3 regions of the Streptomyces sp. NPDC050856 genome follow, and region 1 is predicted to be linked to each of the others. Evidence: riboswitches for the same ligand, from Rfam matches in the RefSeq annotation. Region 1 holds a riboswitch; each other region holds the start of a gene.

Region 1 (3,267 bases):
GCACGATGTCGCCCTCCGGGTTGCGGGAGCGGTCCAGGAACATCTCGCCGGGCGGCGGGCCCCAGTGCTGCTCGACGTTCTCGCGCAGCTCCTCGGGGAGCGTGGCGTACCAGCGCTTGTAGTCGGCGGCCGGGATGCGGACGGGGTTGCGGGCGAGCTGCTCCTCGGTGAGCCAGTCCTGGTCGTGGCCGCCGGCCTCGATGAGCGCGTAGATCAGCTCGTCGCCGTCGCCGGACGCGAGGCCCGGCACCTCCTCGTCGCCGAAGTCGTAGCCCTCCTCGCGCAGCCGGCGCAGCAGGGCCACGGCGGAGGCGGGGGTGTCCAGGCCGACGGCGTTGCCGATGCGGGAGTGCTTGGTGGGGTACGCGGACAGCACCAGGGCCAGGCGCTTGTCGGCGTTGGGGATGTGGCGCAGGCGGGCGTGGCGGACCGCGATCCCGGCGACACGGGCGGCGCGCTCGGCGTCGGCGACGTAGGCGGGCAGGCCGTCCGCGTCGATCTCCTTGAAGGAGAACGGGACGGTGATCAGCCGGCCGTCGAACTCGGGCACGGCGACCTGGCTGGCCGCGTCCAGCGGCGAGAGGCCCTCGTCGTTCTCCTCCCACGCGCTGCGCGGGCCGGTCAGGCACAGGGCCTGGAGGATCGGCACGTCCAGGGCGGCCAGCGCGCCCGCGTCCCAGGCCTCCTCGTCCCCGCCCGCCTGCGCCTCGGCGGGCTTGGTGCCACCGGCGGCCAGGACGGTGGTGACGATCGCGTCGGCACCGCTGAGCGCCTCCAGCAGCTCCGGCTCGGGGGCGCGCAGGGACGCCACGTACAGCGGCCTGGCCCGGCCGCCCGCGTCCTCGATGGCGTCGCACAGCGCGCCGACGAAGGCGGTGTTCCCGCTCATGTGGTGGGCGCGGTAGTAGAGCACCGCGACGGTCGGGCCGTCGGTGCGGCGCTCGGCGCGCTCCAGCGGTCCCCAGGTGGGCGCGGCGGCCGGGGGCTCGAAGCCGTGGCCGGTGAGCAGGACCGTGTCGGACAGGAAACGGGCGAGCTGCTCCAGGTTGGCCGGGCCGCCGTGGGCGAGGTAGGCGTGCGCCTCGGCCGCGATGCCGATCGGGACGGTGGACGCCTCCATGAGCTGGGCGTCCGGGGCCTGTTCGCCGGTGAGGACGACGACCGGCCTGCCCGTCGCGAGCAGCGCGTCCAGGCCCTCCTCCCAGGCGCGGATGCCGCCCAGCAGGCGGACGACGACCAGGTCGGTGCCCTCCAGCAGCGCGGGCAGGTCGTCCAGCGGGAGGCGGGAGGGGTTGGCGAAGCGGTACGCGACGGGGCCTTCGGCCGCGCGGGCGCTCAGCAGGTCGGTGTCGGAGTGCGACAGGAGCAGGATCACTTGGACTCACCTCGGAAATCCCCGCGCGTCACGCCGGGCAGAACGGTGTCCGGGACGGACCTCTGACAGGGGTGGGAGAACGGGGGTCGTGCCCCGCAAGAGAGCGGCATCGCGTGCGCAGGCCTTCCTCGGGGTGTCCGCGCCCCGGGTGGTCGTAGGACGGCGGGAGTTCCTGACTCGCCGGGCCACCGGGGGCCGGCTCACAGTGGCGGGACCGCGCCGGAATCTCACCGGGCTTCCTCCCTAGGGCCCTGGGACCCTGTGCCGTCTGCATAGTAGAGGCTGCGCGTATGCTCGCGGCCATGCCGCCCACCTCGCCGAAAACCCCGGAACGGGGTGAAGCTCACATACGGGACCGCGTACGCGACCGTGGTGACGCCTGCCCGGGTGCGCTCAGGCTGCACCGGGCGGACGACGGAGCCCTGGCCCGACTCCGCCTGCCCACCGGCATCCTGACGGCCCGTCAGGTCGAGGTGCTGGCCGGCGCGGCGGACCGGCTCGGCGACGGCCGCCTCGGCGTCACCTCGCGCGGCAACATCGAACTGCGCGGCCTGGGCGACGGTTGCGGGCGGGACCTGGCCGACCTGCTGCGCGGCGCCGGCCTGCTCCCCTCCGAACAGCACGAGCGGATCCGCAACATGGTCGTCTCACCGCTCACCGGACTGGACGGCCCGGACGGGCCGGGCCGGGCCGACGTGCGGGAGTGGGCCGCCCGCCTCGACGGACTGCTGTGCGCCGAGCCGTGGACGGCGGCCCTGTCCGGCCGGTTCCTGTTCGCCGTGGACGACGGACGCGGCGACGTGGCCCGGCTCGGCGCCGATGTGACCTTGATCGCAGAATCGGACGGCCGCGCCCTCCTGCGGGTCGGGCCGCGCGGCCACCGGGTGGCCGCCGCCGACGCGCCCCGCGCCGCGCTGGCCGCCGCCGAGGCGTTCCTGGCCGCCGCGCGCGAGGCCGGCACCGGCGCCTGGCGGGTGGCGGAGCTGCCGGCCGGGCAGGACGTGGACGTGACCGGACGACTGGAGCGGCGGGGGATCGCGGCGACGGAGGCGGCCCCCGGCCCCCTCCCGGCCGGCCGGCCGCCCGCGCCCGGCCTCGTCGGCCCGGCCGGCGGCCCCACCGCCGTGTCCGCCGTCGCCCCGCTCGGCCGGATCACCACCGCCCAACTGCGCGCCCTGCTGCCCGCGCCCGCCGACGAGGTACGCGTCACCCCCTGGCGCGGGTTCGTCGTGCCCGGGTTCCCCGGCGCCGGGGCGGCCCGGGAGCGGCTGGCCGCCCTCGGCGCGGCCGGGCTGATCACCCGTACCGACTCGCCCTGGCCCGCCGTCTCGGCCTGCACCGGGCGGCCGGGCTGCGCCAAGTCGCTGTCCGACGTGCGGGCCGACGCCCGCCCGCTGGACGGCACCCCGCCGGCGGGCGGCCCGGGACCGGCCGGCGCCGCCCTGCCCGTCCACTGGTCCGGCTGCGCGCGCCGCTGCGGGCACCCGCAGGGGGAGTGGGTGGACGCGGTGGCCACCTCCGACGGCGTGTACGAGGTGACCGTGCGCGCCCCCGGTCACGACACCCCACCGGCCACCGTCCACGTCCCCCGGCGGGACGCCCCGCCGGGCGCCCCTCCCCACGACGCCCCAACACCGGACGTCCCGCCCCGGGACGACGCCCCCCGACGAGACGCCACCTGACGAGATGAGCGAGAGCAGAGTGTTCGAGTACGAGAAGGACGGCGCGGAGATCTACCGCCAGTCCTTTGCCACCATCCGCGCCGAGGCGGACCTCGCCGGCCTGCCCGCCGACGTCAGCCAGGTCGCCGTGCGGATGATCCACGCCTGCGGCATGGTCGACCTCGTCCGCGACCTGGCCCACACCCCCCGGGTGGTGGCCCGGGCCCGCGA
Region 2 (3,267 bases), on a different contig from region 1:
GGTGGTCGATGTGCCGGCGCCGCTGCCGCCGGGCGACACCGCCTACCAACTGCACTTGGACCAGCTGGGGCCGGCCAGGCAACTGGAGGTCGATCCACCGCCCCGCTGGGCGAGGCGTTGGGTGACGGTGGTCGCCGCCCTGGTCGCCGTGGCGCTCCTGGGAGGCGGGATCGTCGGCCTGGTCAACCCGGTCGCCGAGGACCGGTGGGAGCAGCGGCACTGCGGGCTGAGCCGCTCGGACCCCGACGCGGCCACCCTGGAACGGCAGAGCACCGGCGAGTGCGTCGGAGTGGCGCCGAACGGCTACGCGTTCGGGACCACGGACAAGGCCCTGCAGAACGCCCTGCGGGTGATCGCCAGGCAGAACGACGAGGTCGACGGGATCCACCGGAGGTTCAAGCGGCGGCCCGTGGTGACATTGGTGCACCTCTCGGCCCTGCTCAGCAGCTCCGGGCAGGCACCGAACGCGCTCGCGTACGTGCGGGAGGCGCTGCAGGGCGCGGCGAGCGCGCAGCGGCGCCAGCTGGACAAGAGGGGAGCCACCGATCCGCTGCTGCGCGTCTACCCGGCGAGCGCCGGGTCGGGGATGCGCTTCGGGCCGAAGGTCGTCGGCACGGTGGAGCGGATGATGCGGCGCGACCCGTCCATCGTGGGAGTGACCGGGCTCGATCAGAGCCGGAAGGCGACGATCACCACGATAAAGGAGCTGACCCGCATCGGACTGCCGATGGTGGCGACGACGCTCTCGGCCGACACGCTCGACGACCACTCGCCCATGTACTACCAGGTGTCGCCGCAGAACCGCCGCGAGGCCACGGTCGCCGCGGCGTACGCGTCCTCCCTGGGCCGCGCGCGACTGCCGCGCCGCCAGGTCCGGGTCGTCTACTCCGCCGACCCGACCGACGAGTACAGCGAGAACCTGCGGGACGACGCGGCCGCGGCGTTCGCCGCCGCCGGTTTCCCGGTGGAGCAACAGGGCTACAAACCCTCACCAGCGCCGCCGGAGGCAGCGGGCCGGCCAGGGGCGCGGACCGTGGGGGAACGGGCCTGCGGGTATCAGGGACTGGTCTTCTTCGCGGGCCGGTCGGAGGACTTCGAGACCCTGCTGTCGGGGGTGAACTCCGCGTGCGGATCGGATCCGCCGGCTCTGCTGGGCGGTGACGACGTGGCACGGCTCGCCGCCGACCCGGTACGGCGCAGCGCCTTCCCCAAGGTGCCGTTCGACTTCCTCGACTTCACCCTGGGGTCGGCCTCCTGCGACAGTGAGAGCGATCTCTACAGCACCATGCGGAAACTGTTCCCCACGGAGTGCGAGCAGCTCGCGAACACCTCACTGGACGGGCACGCCTCCCTCGCGTTCGACGCGGTGAACCTGTACGTGAAGGCACTGGGGCAGCTCCAGGACACGGCTCCCGACCTGCCGCTCACCGCGCCCGCGGTGTGGCACTCACTGAGCAGCATCCACGGCGGCGCGGCCCTGGACGGGGAGAGCGGGAGGATCGACTTCGGTGGAGTGGTGGACCGGCAGATCCCCCTCGACAAGCTGATCTCGGTGCAGCACGTCGACGGCGAGAAGCCGCCCCGGCAGGTCGGTTTCTGCGGCAAGCGGGGTGGTCTGCGCCAGAGTCGGTGGTGCCCGCCCCCGGAGAAGGGCAGGCAGTGAGAATCCCGGCGGGCGGCGGCCGGGGTACCGGCCCGCCAGGGGCCGACCCGGGCGGTGGCGGCGGCGCACCGAGGCGTACGGCTGCCGCGAGGGTTGATCGGGGGGCGTGGGGCCGGACCGCGCGCCGGTGCGTGCGCGGGTTGTGATGTACCTGGTCAAACCACTAGTGTCGCAGGGCCTTGGTGTACGGGAAACCGGTGAAGTACCGGTGCGGCCCTCGCCACTGTGATCGGGAAGTCCGGCTCCATCCCCCGGGAAGCCACTGGACCGCCGCGGGAGACCGCAGCGTCCGGGAAGGCGGAGTCGCGGCGGCATGACCCGTCAGCCAGGAGACCGGCCAGGGCGCGTTGTCCATCCACGAGGTGCTGGAGAGGGTCTCCCCATCATGCATATCGCCGAGGGCTATCTGCCCCCGATACACGCCGCCGCCTGGGGCGTCGCGGCCGCCCCCTTCGTCGCCCACGGCGTCCGGGCGCTGACCCGGGAGGTCAAGGCGAACCCCGAGTCGACGCTCCTGCTCGGCGCGTCCGGCGCGTTCACCTTCGTGCTGTCCGCCCTGAAGATCCCGTCGGTGACGGGCAGTTGCTCCCACCCTACCGGCACGGGTCTGGGCGCCATCCTGTTCCGGCCGCCGGTCATGGCGGTCCTGGGCACCATCACCCTGCTCTTCCAGGCGCTGCTGCTGGCGCACGGCGGGCTGACCACACTGGGCGCCAACGCCTTCTCCATGGCGGTCGTCGGGCCGTGGGCGGGGTACGGGGTGTACCGGTTGCTGCGGGCGTCCGGTGTGCCGCTGATGGTCGGCGTGTTCTTCGGGGCCTTCGTCGCCGATCTGTCCACGTACTGCGTGACCAGTGTGCAGCTCGCGCTGGCGTTCCCCGACCCGGCGACCGGCATCGCCGGCTCGCTGGCGAAGTTCCTGGGGATCTTCGCGGTCACGCAGATCCCGCTGGCGGTCAGCGAGGGGCTGCTCACCGTGCTGGTGATGCGGCTGCTGATCCAGTCCAGCAAGGGTGAGCTGACCCGCCTCGGGGTGCTCCTGGTGAACGGGAAGAAGAAGGAGGCCGTGGCCCGATGAGCCGTAACGCCAAGATCAACACGCTGCTGGTGCTCGTCGTCGTCGCGCTGGCCGTCCTGCCCCTCGCGCTGGGCATGGGCGACCACAAGGAGGAGCCGTTCGCGGGCGCGGACGCCCAGGCGGAGACGGCGATCACCGAGCTGGAGCCGGATTACGAGCCGTGGTTCACCCCCCTGTACGAGCCGCCGTCGGGCGAGGTCGAGTCGGCCCTGTTCGCGGTGCAGGCCGCCCTCGGGGCCGGGGTGCTGGCGTACTACTTCGGGCTGCGCAAGGGCCGTCGGCAGGGTGCGGAGCGGGCGCTCGCCGGGGGCGGCGCGGGCACCGGCACGGACAGCGGCACCGGAGCCGGGGCCGGTACGGGAGCCGGCACCGGTACAGGAGGCGGCACCGGGGCCGGTGCCCGGCGGCCCTCCGCCTAGCCGGGCCGGGAATGCTGCCGATCGACGCGGCGGCGCACAGCAGCCGCTGGCGCCGCCGTCATCCCTGCGAGAAGGCCGTGCTGGGCTTCGGCCTGACCCTGTGCGCG
Region 3 (3,267 bases), on a different contig from region 1:
GGGCCAGGGTGCGCATCATCCGGCCGTACAGGTCACGGGCCGGCATGGTCTTGCGGGCCAGGCCCCTGGCCTCGGCGGCGCGGTAGGCGGCGTCGAACTCCTCGCCCCACAGGTCGACCAGCTCCGGCACGTCGGACGGCGAGAACAGCGACCACTCGGCGTCGGCGTTGACCCGGCGCATGAACTCGTCCGGGATCCAGTGCGCCAGGTTGAGGTTGTGCGTACGGCGCGCGTCCTCACCGGTGTTGTCGCGCAGCTCCAGGAACTCCTCGATGTCCGCGTGCCAGGTCTCCAGGTACACGGCCGCCGCGCCCTTGCGCCGGCCGCCCTGGTTCACCGCCGCGACGGAGGCGTCCAGCGTCTTCAGGAACGGCACGATGCCGTTGGAGTGCCCGTTGGTGCCCCGGATCAGCGAACCGCGCGCCCGGATGCGGGAGTACGACAGGCCGATGCCGCCCGCGTGCTTGGACAGCCGCGCCACCTGGTGGTAGCGGTCGTAGAGGGAGTCCAGCTCGTCCAGCGGGGAGTCCAGCAGGTAGCAGGACGACATCTGCGGGTGGCGGGTCCCGGAGTTGAACAGCGTCGGCGACGAGGGCAGGTAGTCCAGCCGGCTCATCAGCCGGTACAGCGCCGCGACCTCCTCCAGCGCGCCTACCGAGTCGTCCTCGGCCAGCCCGGCGGCGACCCGCAGCATGAAGTGCTGGGGCGTCTCGATCACCTTGCGGGTGATGGGGTGGCGCAGCAGGTAGCGGGAGTACAGCGTGCGCAGCCCGAAGTAACCGAAGCGGTCGTCGGCCGCCGGGTCGATGAGCGCGTCCAGCCGGTCCCGGTGCAGCCGGGCGAACTCGGCCGTACGGTCCGCGATCAGGCCCTCGCGGTGCCCCACGGCCACCGAGGCCGAGAAGGCCACCGCGCCCTGTCCCGCCGCCTCGTCGGCGATGGTCCGGGTCAGCAGCCGGGCCGCCAGGCGCGAGTACGCCGGGTCCTCGGCGATCAGCCCGGCCGCCGCCTCGGTGGCCAGCTCCCGCAGCTCGGCCTCGTCCGAACCGGCGTGCCGGCCGCGCAGCGCGGCGGCGGCGACCCGGCCGGGGTCGGTGTCGGGCAGGTCGGCGGTGAGGTCGGTCAGGACCCGCAGCAACACGGTCCCGGGTCCATCGTTCTCCGCGTCCCTGGCTGTGGCCGGATCTGCTGGCGCGATGGTCACGTGGGGGCTCTCCCTCGCTCGGCTCGGGGCCACCGCGCACGCGGGCAGGGGAGCGGGGCGCAGCCCTGGCACAGGGGCGCGTGCACCGCGTCCACCGGCCCACTCCGCGAGGCCCGGACGTCTTGGCACCCGGGCCGGACGGACCGGGCGCACTGCCGGCAGGTGCTCGGACTCGTGGTGCACAAAGGCGTACCAACACACCGTTGCGGGACAGTTCCGGATTCGCACCGGATTCCCCTGCGGCGACAGCGAGCATGAGCATACATGTGGGGTGCGCGCCCTGCGGCACCCCCCACATGTTGTGTCCGCCGGGATATGTCAGAGTTCCAGCGCGTAGGCGAGGAGTGTGACGTCCGGGATCGGTGTCCGGTCCCGTCCGGGGGTCCGGACCGCGTGGCGGCGGTACGGCGAAAGGCCGCCGCGCCCCCTGCCGGGGTGCGCGGCGGCCTTTCGCCGTGGCGGGTGGTGTCAGTGTGCGGCGCCCGCCGTCGCCGGGGGGAGCTCGACCTTGACGCCCGGGTCGCCCGCGTCGGCCGTGTAGTCCGAGGGGGACGTCTCGTCGATGCCGTCCGGTGCCTTGACGGCGCGCAGGACGAAGGTCAGGACGATCGTCACCAGGGCGTTGAGCACGAACGCCGTCAGACCGATGTAGCCGATCTCGCCGATGCCCGGGATCTCGGCGGACGAGCCGCCGAAGTGCTTCTGGGTCGGGCTGGCGACGCCGTACGCCGCCAGCGTGCCGTAGAGCATGCCGACCGCCCAGCCGGCCAGCAGCGCCCAGCGATGGAACCAGCGGGTGAACAGGCCGCCCACCAGCGCCGGCATGGTCTGCAGGATCCAGATGCCGCCCAGGAGCTGGAAGTTGATGGCGACCGTCTTGTCCATGGTCAGCACGAACGCCAGCGCGCCCACCTTCACCAGCAGCGACACCAGCTTGGACACCTTGGTCTCCTGCGCCGGTGTGGCGTCCGGCTTGATGAAGTCCTTGTAGATGTTGCGGGTGAAGAGGTTGGCCGCCGCGATCGACATGATGGCCGCCGGTACCAGCGCGCCGATGCCGATGGCGGCGAAGGCCACGCCCGCGAACCAGTCCGGGAACATGGTCTCGAACAACTGCGGGATGGCGAGCTGCCCGTTCTGGACCTTGATGCCGGCGGCGATCGCCATGAAGCCGAGCAGCGCCAGCAGGCCCAGCATCAGCGAGTACAGCGGCAGGATCGTGGTGTTGCGGCGGATGACGTCACGGCTGCGCGAGGAGAGCGTCGCGGTGATCGAGTGCGGGTACATGAACAGCGCGAGCGCCGAGCCCAGTGCCAGGGTCGCGTACGTCCAGTGCGCCGCCTCGCCGGGCACCAGCGCGCCGCGCGGCTTGTCGGTGGCCGGGTTGGTCTGCGCGTAGGCGTCGCCCGCCGCGCCGAAGATGGCGTCGAAGCCGCCCAGCTTGATCGGGATGTAGATGATCGCCACCGCGATCACGATGTAGATCAGCGTGTCCTTGACGAAGGCGATCATCGCCGGGGCCCGCAGTCCCGAGGAGTAGGTGTACGCGGCGAGCACGCCGAAGGCGATCAGCAGCGGCAGGTCCTTGATGAACCAGTTGGTGTCCTCGCCGCCGCCCACCCCCATCACGTCCAGCACCGCCTGGATGCCCACGAGCTGGAGGGCGATGTAGGGCATGGTGGCCAGGATGCCGGTGACGGCCACCGCCAGCGACAGGCCCTTGGAGCCGAAGCGCCCGCGCACGAAGTCCGAGGTGGTGACGTAGCCGTGCTTGTGCGAGACCGACCACAGGCGCGGCAGGAAGGTGAAGATCAGCGGGTAGACCAGGATCGTGTACGGGACGGCGAAGAAACCGGCCGCGCCCGCCGCGTAGATCGCCGCCGGGACGGCGACGAAGGTGTACGCGGTGTAGAGGTCGCCGCCCAGCAGGAACCAGGTGATCCAGGTGCCGAACGACCGGCCGCCCAGGCCCCATTCGTCGAGGCTGTGCTCGTTCTCGGCCTTGCGCCAGCGCGAGGCCAGGAAGCCCATGACCGTGACGGCCAGGAAGAAGAAGATGAAGA

Evidence for each region. Region 1 has a riboswitch for cobalamin ahead of cobN (cobaltochelatase subunit CobN). Riboswitches for the same ligand answer to the same signal wherever they lie in the genome.
Region 2: it holds a riboswitch for cobalamin, as region 1 does, so the genes downstream of both, AB0H53_RS11650 (energy-coupling factor ABC transporter permease) here and cobN (cobaltochelatase subunit CobN) in region 1, are expected to answer to the same signal.
Region 3: it holds a riboswitch for cobalamin, as region 1 does, so the genes downstream of both, AB0H53_RS01320 (ribonucleoside-diphosphate reductase subunit alpha) here and cobN (cobaltochelatase subunit CobN) in region 1, are expected to answer to the same signal.

What each region holds. Positions count from the first base shown of each region.
Region 1 is NZ_JBFAGV010000003.1:272,359-275,625, forward strand. It holds gene cobN (cobaltochelatase subunit CobN) at 1-1,375, opposite strand, end outside; cobalamin riboswitch at 1,523-1,653, opposite strand; gene AB0H53_RS04645 (cobalamin biosynthesis protein CobG) at 1,678-3,057, shown strand; gene AB0H53_RS04650 (precorrin-8X methylmutase) at 3,062-3,267, shown strand, end outside.
Region 2 is NZ_JBFAGV010000009.1:164,823-168,089, forward strand. It holds gene AB0H53_RS11645 (hypothetical protein) at 1-1,663, shown strand, start outside; cobalamin riboswitch at 1,799-2,020, shown strand; gene AB0H53_RS11650 (energy-coupling factor ABC transporter permease) at 2,049-2,741, shown strand; gene AB0H53_RS11655 (energy-coupling factor ABC transporter substrate-binding protein) at 2,738-3,160, shown strand; gene cbiQ (cobalt ECF transporter T component CbiQ) at 3,172-3,267, shown strand, end outside.
Region 3 is NZ_JBFAGV010000001.1:289,952-293,218, forward strand. It holds gene AB0H53_RS01320 (ribonucleoside-diphosphate reductase subunit alpha) at 1-1,204, opposite strand, end outside; cobalamin riboswitch at 1,344-1,473, opposite strand; gene mctP (monocarboxylate uptake permease MctP) at 1,673-3,267, opposite strand, start outside.